DNA from 4 places in the Desulfonatronovibrio hydrogenovorans DSM 9292 genome. Region 3 is predicted to be linked to each of the others. Evidence: predicted binding sites of a transcription regulator. Region 3 holds the regulator's gene; each other region holds the start of a gene.
The links. The regulator sigma-54, encoded in region 3, starts transcription at its own class of promoters, with help from an activator protein. The targets are predictions, from matches to a motif close to CTGGCACGGNNNNTGCTT.

Region 1 (2,205 bases), on a different contig from region 3:
TTCAATCACTTTACTGGACTTGATCATTTTTTTGAGCTGGCTTTCCAAGTCCATATCCTGGCCACTGCTGAGCCCGGAAAGGATAGAAAAACTTAAGGCCTGGTAGTTGCTGAATTTTTGTTTCCTGGCCTTGATCCTCTTAATGACGCATTTGAAAAAACCATCTCCAGTCTCTCTGATTTTATCTTCAATTTTGTCAAAATCTACATCGAGAATATTCTGGGGTCTGGCGAAAAAATAGCCTTGAAAAAGGTCGGTCCCCAATTCCAGAGATTTCAGGACCTCCCGGGGGTTTTCAGTTCCTTCGGCCAGGACCATGACTCCAAGCTGATCAGCCAGCTTGACCACGGCCTTGATGATTTCCTGTTTGTAGAACTGGGAGTGAATGTCCTTGATCAGGGAGCGGTCAATCTTGATGATATCCGGTTTAATGATTGAGACCCTTTCCAGATTGGAATGGCCGGCCCCGAAATCGTCAAGGGCTATGAGAAAGCCGTGCTCCCGGTACATGGAAATGAACCTGCACAGCTCGGAAAAATCCCTGACCCTTGATTCCACCAGCTCAATGACGATGTTCCTGGGATCGATTCCATGATCCCTGACCATCCTTAAGAAATTCCCTGACCCCACTATTCCCTTGTCAACCATTGAGGTGTCAAAGTTGATGAACAGCAGCAGGTCCGGATGCTGCTGGTGAACCGGCCTGAATGCAGTCAATGCGGCCTTTCGGCAGGCCCTGTCTGTTTCTACTGTTTTGTCAAAATGCTCTGCAGCAGCAAAAAGAAGACAGGGCTGGACGAGGTTTCCGGATATGGGATCCAGGCCCCTGCTCAAGGCTTCCAGGCCGATTATTTTTTTCTTTTTTATGGATACCACAGGCTGGAAATGGGTCATCAGGCTCTGTTTCCGGATTATAAGATCAAGGTTCAAGTCTGGGGTGGTGGGCATGATACTGAAGTCCTGAATGTTAAATAAGGGTTGTCTGATTCAGGCTTGGGGCTAGCAAGGTTCGGGCCATTGTCCAGTAGGGCCAAGGGCTTTTCCCGGGCTGGGCCCTCTTTGCCCCTGGGGTCGGGGGGTGGCTTTGGAATGGCAGTCTCGGCCTGGACCATCACATCCCTTTCAATGTTTTTTACAAAAATGTCAGGTCATTTTGGGCCTGGGAAAGATAAGTCTTAAAATTCAATATATTGCCTCTTTGGCATCATCATTGCTTTTTAGGGAGGCATGGGTTTAGAAAAAATAAATCAAGGAGGTTGGGCATGGATACTTTTCTTATTTATGTCAATAGATATCAGCTGATATGGTAGGTTAGCAGCTTATGTCCGGCTGATTGGCTGGAAGCCATTCCAGGGCGCCGATTTGATTTTTATAGATTGAATTTACAAAAATGAACATTTTAAGGAGGAGATGAAGATGGAACACTTGCTTGAGCTCAGCTATGCATTGGACACATTTTACTTCCTGATTTCAGGACTGCTGGTCATGTGGATGGCGGCCGGGTTTACCATGCTGGAATCAGGCCTGGTCAGATCCAAGAACACGGTGGAAATCCTGACCAAGAACATAAGTCTTTATTCCATTGCCTGCATCATGTATATGATTGTAGGGTACAATATCATGTACGGGGAAGGCGGTTCAATCATCCCGGGCATCAGCTTTTTTGTGGGCGGGGACAATACCGTGGCTGATGTGGTGGCTGGAGGAGCTGATGCTCCGTATTACTCAAATATTTCGGATTTCTTTTTCCAGGTGGTGTTTGTAGCCACGGCCATGTCCGTAGTTTCCGGGGCTGTGGCTGAACGGATGAAGCTCTGGGCATTTCTTTTGTTTGCAGTGGTCATGACTGGTGTGCTTTATCCGGTGCATGGTTACTGGACCTGGGGCGGGGGTTTCCTGGATGAGCTGGGTTTTGCTGATTATGCCGGTTCAGGTATCGTGCATATGGCTGGTGCTTCAGCTGCCCTGGCCGGGGTGCTCCTGCTGGGGGCCAGAAAAGGCAAGTATGGTCCGGACGGGAAGATAAACGCCATTCCTGGAGCCAATATGCCCCTGGCCACCCTGGGGACTTTCATCCTGTGGATGGGCTGGTTCGGTTTCAATGGAGGATCAGAGCTCAAGGTGTCTGACGTAGAATCAGCCAATGCCGTGGCCATGGTCTTTGCCAATACCAACCTGGCAGCAGCTTCGGGCATGGTCTTTGCC
Region 2 (2,205 bases), on a different contig from region 3:
ACTGCCCGGGCCGACAGTGACCCCATGGGAACAACCCTGACGGCTGTGGCTGTTGATGGCCTTGAAGCTGGATGGGTTCATGTGGGAGACTCCAGGGTCCACCAGTTGAGGGTTAAAGGCTCTCTTGAAACCATCACTCAGGATCATAGATTTATCCAGGAACTGATCAATACCGGAGAATTAAGCCCGGCCCAGGCATTGACCCATCCCATGAAAAACATTCTGGACCAGTGCCTGGGCTGTCCGGATTTGAAACCAGATACTGGAAGGATCAAACTCTCACCTGGGGATCATATCCTCCTGACTACCGATGGCCTGCATGACCATGTCCAGGCCAGTCAGATGGTTTCTGCATTTTTACCCACCCGGGCCCTGGACGAAACTGCTGACATACTGCTCAAACAGGCCATTAAAAATAACAGCAGAGATAACCTGTGTCTGGCCATTGCCAGACTGGAGTAACGGACATGACCCGGGCTGCGGGAGCTTCCAGTTCCATTGCAGCCCGGACCCTGCCCCTTTCAGCCTGACCAGGTCTCTTTTCCTGCTTACTCAGTAGAATTACCACTGGTATTCACTAAACCAGTTTACGTCCTGGTTCCTGTTCTGTCCCCAACCAGACAGACCCGGATTGCACCAGCAGCCCTTTGGTCAGCATTGTTTCTATAACGTGTTTTAAAAACACATCCGTTCCTGGGACAGGATAAAACAGATCATCATGCTCATTTTTAAGACTATACCTTCCAGCAACCATTTCATAAATGCAACGCATTTCCGAGTCCCGATTCTGATAATAAAAAATAACTAATCAATTTCAGTTAATTATATTGACAGGAACACCGATTGTTCCTGGCATGGTTAGTGCTCTTAATGTGGAAAGTCAGAGTTCAGTTCATGGTCATAACTAACAGTTACACCTTAAAGGGGGAACAGACATGCCAGGAAAAGACAGGACAGGGCCTTTGGGAAAGGGACCAAAAACAGGCTTGAGGGAAGGTTTTTGCGGTAAAAAAATGGAGAATGACCGAGATTTTCCGGACCGGCCAGCCAGGAGGCAAGAAAAGTCCGCCCATGCAAGGTGCCGTGGACAAGGCCGGGCAGCAGGTCAAGGATTCAGGGATACCAGGATGAGCAACTGAAACATTTCCAATGCCATTTAACCATGATAAAGTGCTGCATCCGGGCCGGACAGGCTGTTGCAGGGTAATCCCGCAGTTGTCCGGCTGGACTGCAAACTCTGCCCAGCCATTATTCTGAACTTTGCCATCAAGATTGCAGAGATGCAGACAGCTTCAACTGACTGCCACCACCCTGAGTATAAAAATATGCGGAGATCCCATGGAAAAAATACTGATCATCGGCTGCAAGCGAGCCATGAATGAAGTCTGTATCGGGTGTTCAAGATGTCTTGTAGCCTTTAACCGGCGGGAGGGAAAGTTTGGGGATTATCCTAAGGACGCCCAGATCCTGGGTCTGCTCAGCTGTGGAGACTGTCCAGGTTCAACCATAGTCACCAGACTGGCCCAGGTTAAGCTGTGGAACTCTCCCATGCAGGAAGTGCCCACCAGGGTCCATATCAGCCCATGTATAACTGACCATTGTCCCCATGCTGATGAAATTACCGCAAAAATAAAAAACAAAGCCGGGATAAAGGTTATTTCAGGAACTCACGAATATATTCCAGAAAAAATATTTGCCGGCCCGTAATGGACAACAGAATCAGAATCACCATTCTGGTGGATAACTCTGCAGCTCCCGGACTGAAGTCAGAGCACGGATTTTCCGCCTGGATTAAAGCGTTTGGCATTAACATCCTCTTTGATACCGGCCAGGGTCTTGCTCTGGCCGGTAATGCAGCCAAACTGGGTATCCATCTGGACCAGACCAGCCATCTGGTCTTGAGTCATGGACACTACGACCACGGCGGAGGCATCCCCATGGTAACAGAACAGGCTGGCAAAGCAGTGCTCCACCTTCATCCCGGTGCAGTAATCCCAAGGTACGCTCTGGACAGGGACGGACAGGTCAGGTCAATAGGCTTGCCCAGAAAAACCCTTGCCTGCCTGGCTGATCTTCCGGATATCCAGGTATGCTGGGTGTCAAAACCGACCATGCTGGCTCCAGGAATTGGGCTCACCGGAACTATACCCAGGATCTGTCACTTTGAGAACACCGGAGGTGAATTCTATACTGATCCAGAAGCCA
Region 3 (2,205 bases):
TTGCAGTGGACGACATTCAGAAAATAATCCTCCGGCTGAAAGAAAAGAATATCGGCATCCTCATTTCCGATCACAACGTCAGGGAAACCCTGCGCATCTGCGACAGAGCCTCCATCGTACATGACGGGCAGGTCATTCTGGATGGAGTGCCTGAAGAAATCATTGCCGATACCAGGGCCAGAAGCATTTACCTGGGGGAATCTTTTTGCTTGTAATTCCAAGATGGATCATCATAATATATAATTATTCCGCCGGCCTCTTGATGCCTGAACATATCCTAAAGAACCAGAAGCGGATCACTAATCAACCTTTTATTTTCCGGATGAATCTATGGCCCTGGAACTAAGACAAAACCTCAAGCTCACTCAGCAGCTGGTCATGACTCCCCAGCTCCAGCAGGCCATCAAACTTTTACAGCTTTCCAGGCTGGAACTGCTGGAGGTTGTCCAGCAGGAACTGCTGGAAAATCCCATGCTGGAAGAATTACAGCCAGTTTCCGAGGAAGAGCAGGAAAGACAGGCCCTCAACGACAAGGACCAGGGAGCCAAGCTGACCAGCGAAGAAAAAGAGATCATTAATAACGCTGACTGGGAAGATTATCTGGGAGAATTTTCCAGTACCTCCAAGCAGTCCGGTTCAAGGGAATGGGAAGTACCAGAGGAAATGCAGAGCTATGAAGCAAGGTACTCTGCCAAACCATCCCTTGAGGGTCATCTCATGTGGCAGCTTCATCTCCAGAACCTGACTCCTGATGAAACCAGGATCGGAGAGGAAATTATCGGCAACATTGACTCCAGGGGCTATCTGAAGGCCACTGTCGAGGAAATCGGCCGGTCCTGCAGTGTTCAGGAATCTCTGGTGGATCAAGTCCTGGCCAAGGTCCAGAATTTTGACCCGGTTGGGGTTGCGGCAAGGGATCTCAGGGAATGTCTGATTATTCAGCTCAAAGCCTTAAATGAAACTGACCCGATTCTTATCGAGCTTGTTACCGAACACCTGGAAGACATTGAAAGGAACCGTCTGGCTCCCCTGCTGAAGAAATTCCGGATCAGCAAGGAACTCATGAAGGAGTACATTGAAGTCCTGCAGAGTTTGGATCCCTTCCCTGGCTCAAGTTACGGAAGCGAAGATGTAATATATATCAGCCCTGATATCTATGTATACAAATACGAGGACGACTTTGTAATTGTCCTTAATGAGGACGGCCTTCCATCAATCCAGCTCAGCCCTTTTTACGAGTCATTGAACCAGGCCCCAAAAGACCGGAAGAACAAAAAGGAAATCGACTACTTCCAGGAAAAAACCCGCTCAGCCATATGGTTGATGAAAAGCCTGCACCAGCGTCAAAGAACTCTTTACAAGGTTATGGAAAGCATCCTCAAATTTCAGAAAGAATTCTTTGTTCACGGAGTCACCAGGCTCAAACCGTTGATCCTTAAGGAAGTGGCCGAAGATATCAGTATGCACGAATCCACTGTAAGCAGGATCACCACCAGCAAGTATGTGTCCACCCCTTTTGGCCTGTTTGAGCTCAAGTTTTTCTTCAACAGTGCCCTGAGCATGGATAGTGGCGGAACAGTAGGTTCAGAGAGCGTCAAGGCTGCCATCAAGAAAATGGTGGCTTCGGAGGATCCCAAAAAGCCCCTGAGCGATGATGCCATTGCCACCAATCTTAAAAAAGAACTGGATGTGAATATTGCCAGAAGGACCGTGGCCAAGTACCGGGCTGCCCTGAAAATCCCTTCATCTTCCAGACGAAAAAAATTTTTCTGATTTTTATCAATCCATACAGAAAGGAGGATCAGCATGCAGATCAAATTCAACTTCAAGAATTTTGAGCCTTCTGAACATCTGAAAAAATACGCTCGTGAAAGATATGACAAGTTGTCCAAGTACCTGAGCGAGATCAATACTGCGGAGCTTCAGGTCAACCTTGAGGTAGAAAAATTCAGACACATCGCTGAGGTAATCCTCACAGCCAAGGACATCCATATTTCAGCCACTGAAGATACTGAAGACATGTATTCAACCGTTGACCTGAGCCTGGACAAGCTTGAGGCCCAGCTTAGAAAACAGCGGGGCAAAGTCAAAGACAAAAAGAAAAAGGCCAGGGAAAAGCAGGTCCGAATGGACATTGTCAGTTTCGGCCCGGTTGACAGCGGCAAAAGAGAACCCAGCATAGTGGCAACTGATCACTACGAGCCC
Region 4 (2,205 bases), on a different contig from region 3:
AAGCATTCAGGTCGGACTCATCAGCTTGAACATCCTGTATTATCAAAGGATTTTTAAGGGTTAAATCCTTGGCCGGCGGTCTTTCAACTTCCCTGCATATCCTTTTGAACGAAGTGTCGGACAAAGGAGCTCTTCTCAGACCTGCTTCCTGGCGGACCACAGAAACCAGGGCTTCCAGCCGGCCCGGATCATAGTCCATGAAAAGCTCCTTGAGCTTGCCCTGGACAGCACTTTTTCCGCTTTTGGCCCCCAGCTGGATTTTTCTTTTCAAGTCCAGCTGTTCAGGGGCAAAAGGTTCGAATAGTTCAGGGTTTTTGTACAGAGCGTCTGCGTGCAGCCCGCTTTCCACGTGAAATATCTTTGAACCGACAATGGGCCGGTGCTCGTCTATTCTGATTCCAGCCAGGTCTGCCACCAGATCGCTCAAGCCGGGCAGCCAGGTCAAATCGTATTTTTGGTGGTCTGTCCTGAAAACCAGCCAGGCCAAGACCTCTTCCAGCCGGGCAATGCCTGATCTCTCTCCTATTCCCAGAACACTGACATCTGAGTAATCGCATCCAGCTGAAAGGGCTGACACGGCATTGGCTGTTGCCATGCCAAAATCGTTGTGTCCATGGAAGGCAAGGGGCATGTTCAGGGATTTTTTGAACCCGGCAATAATCCGGCCAGCACTGGTCGGCTCAAACAGCCCCACACTGTCCGAGAGTCTGATTCTCCATACGCCCAGATCCCTGGCCATCCTGGCTGTGTCCAGGGCAAAGGTGGGGTCAGCCCTGGATACATCCTCAAGCCCCAGGGAAATCCTGGCGGTCATCTCTCCGGCCTGGCTCAGGGTTTGTTCAAGACGCTGCAAAAGGGTGTTTCGGTTCAGCCCCAGTCTCTTTTCAATGTGTAAATCAGAAACAGGCAGGGCAGTATTGATGATATCCGGACCAAGGGCATCAGCCATTATCAGGTGTTTTACCCTGAACGGGGCCCACACGCTTATCTCCGGCTTCAGATCAAAGGCGGCTGTGTAATTGATAAGTTCCCGCAGCTGGCTGTCTTCTCCGGCCAGTCCCACTTCCACCTCATCCACACCCATCTTGATCAGCAGATTGAGGATCCTGAGTCTGGCCTGATTGCCGAGGTACAGGCCGAAGCGCTGTTCACCTTCTCTTAAAGTGGTATCTATAAGCATAAGTTTCTTAAAGCAATATTTGTGCCGCGATTCCGGTCCAGGTTTCTGCTCCTGCTCCAGGATCCGGTCTGATTGCCCTCCAATCTTCCGGTCATCCTGATCTGCTGGGCCTTGGTTCCCAAACTGGCGCTCATGACGAAGATCCGGTTCATCCATTGATTTACAGGTTCTGTCAAGTCTTAAGCAAAGCAGCCCCGTATTTTGAGCAGCCCTTAGCAGATGGACCAGAGTACTACACAGACTCTTCTATTTTGTCGGTCTGACCTACAATTTTGAAGTCTTTTATAGAGGCAGAGGCTGAAGCTGTTTTGAAGATAATGATAAAAAAACAATAAAAACAAGATAGTTATCTCCGGGATGTCCGGTTGTGGTCAGCATGGCACGTCCTTTGCCTTTTAGAGAGGTAAATTCAAACCAGGAGGAATTACTAATGCGTAAAGTTGCAATCTACGGAAAAGGGGGAATCGGAAAGTCCACCACAACCCAGAATACTGTGGCCGGGCTGGTGGAGCTGGATAAAAAGGTCATGGTGGTGGGTTGCGACCCCAAGGCCGACTCCACCAGGCTTCTTCTGGGCGGTCTCAGTCAGAAGACTGTTCTGGATACCCTCCGGGAGGAGGGTGAGGACGTGGAATTGGATGATGTCCGGCTGCCCGGATTCGGCGAATCTCTATGTGTGGAATCGGGCGGACCTGAGCCCGGGGTAGGCTGCGCAGGCCGGGGCATAATTACATCCATCAATCTTTTAGAGCAGCTGGGTGCATATGAAGAGAACCAGGATCTGGACTACGTGTTTTATGATGTCCTGGGGGACGTGGTGTGCGGAGGATTTGCCATGCCCATCCGGGAAGGCAAGGCCCAGGAAATCTACATTGTTGTGTCCGGGGAGATGATGGCCATGTATGCAGCCAATAATATCTGCAAAGGCATCAAAAAGTTTGCTGATGCCGGAGGAGTCAGGCTGGGCGGGCTGATTTGCAACAGCCGGGCCGTGGACAATGAAAGGGAAATGATCGCTGCTTTTG

Region 1: a site for sigma-54 is predicted at 1,199-1,216, ahead of P771_RS0100720 (ammonium transporter). Genes of this name have one in related genera too.
Region 2: a site for sigma-54 is predicted at 850-867, ahead of P771_RS19210 (DUF5320 domain-containing protein). Genes of this name have one in related genera too.
Region 4: a site for sigma-54 is predicted at 1,191-1,208, ahead of P771_RS15970 (LeuA family protein). Genes of this name have one in related genera too.

The regions. Positions count from the first base shown of each region.
Region 1 is NZ_JMKT01000002.1:21,219-23,423, reverse strand. It holds gene P771_RS0100735 (EAL domain-containing protein) at 1-948, opposite strand, end outside; gene P771_RS0100720 (ammonium transporter) at 1,417-2,205, shown strand, end outside.
Region 2 is NZ_JMKT01000009.1:38,177-40,381, reverse strand. It holds gene P771_RS0105285 (PP2C family protein-serine/threonine phosphatase) at 1-462, shown strand, start outside; gene P771_RS19210 (DUF5320 domain-containing protein) at 936-1,139, shown strand; gene P771_RS0105265 (CGGC domain-containing protein) at 1,339-1,707, shown strand; gene P771_RS0105260 (MBL fold metallo-hydrolase) at 1,707-2,205, shown strand, end outside.
Region 3 is NZ_JMKT01000008.1:492,046-494,250, reverse strand. It holds gene lptB (LPS export ABC transporter ATP-binding protein) at 1-215, shown strand, start outside; gene rpoN (RNA polymerase factor sigma-54) at 331-1,773, shown strand; gene hpf (ribosome hibernation-promoting factor, HPF/YfiA family) at 1,807-2,205, shown strand, end outside.
Region 4 is NZ_JMKT01000002.1:33,595-35,799, reverse strand. It holds gene P771_RS15970 (LeuA family protein) at 1-1,180, opposite strand, end outside; gene nifH (nitrogenase iron protein) at 1,611-2,205, shown strand, end outside.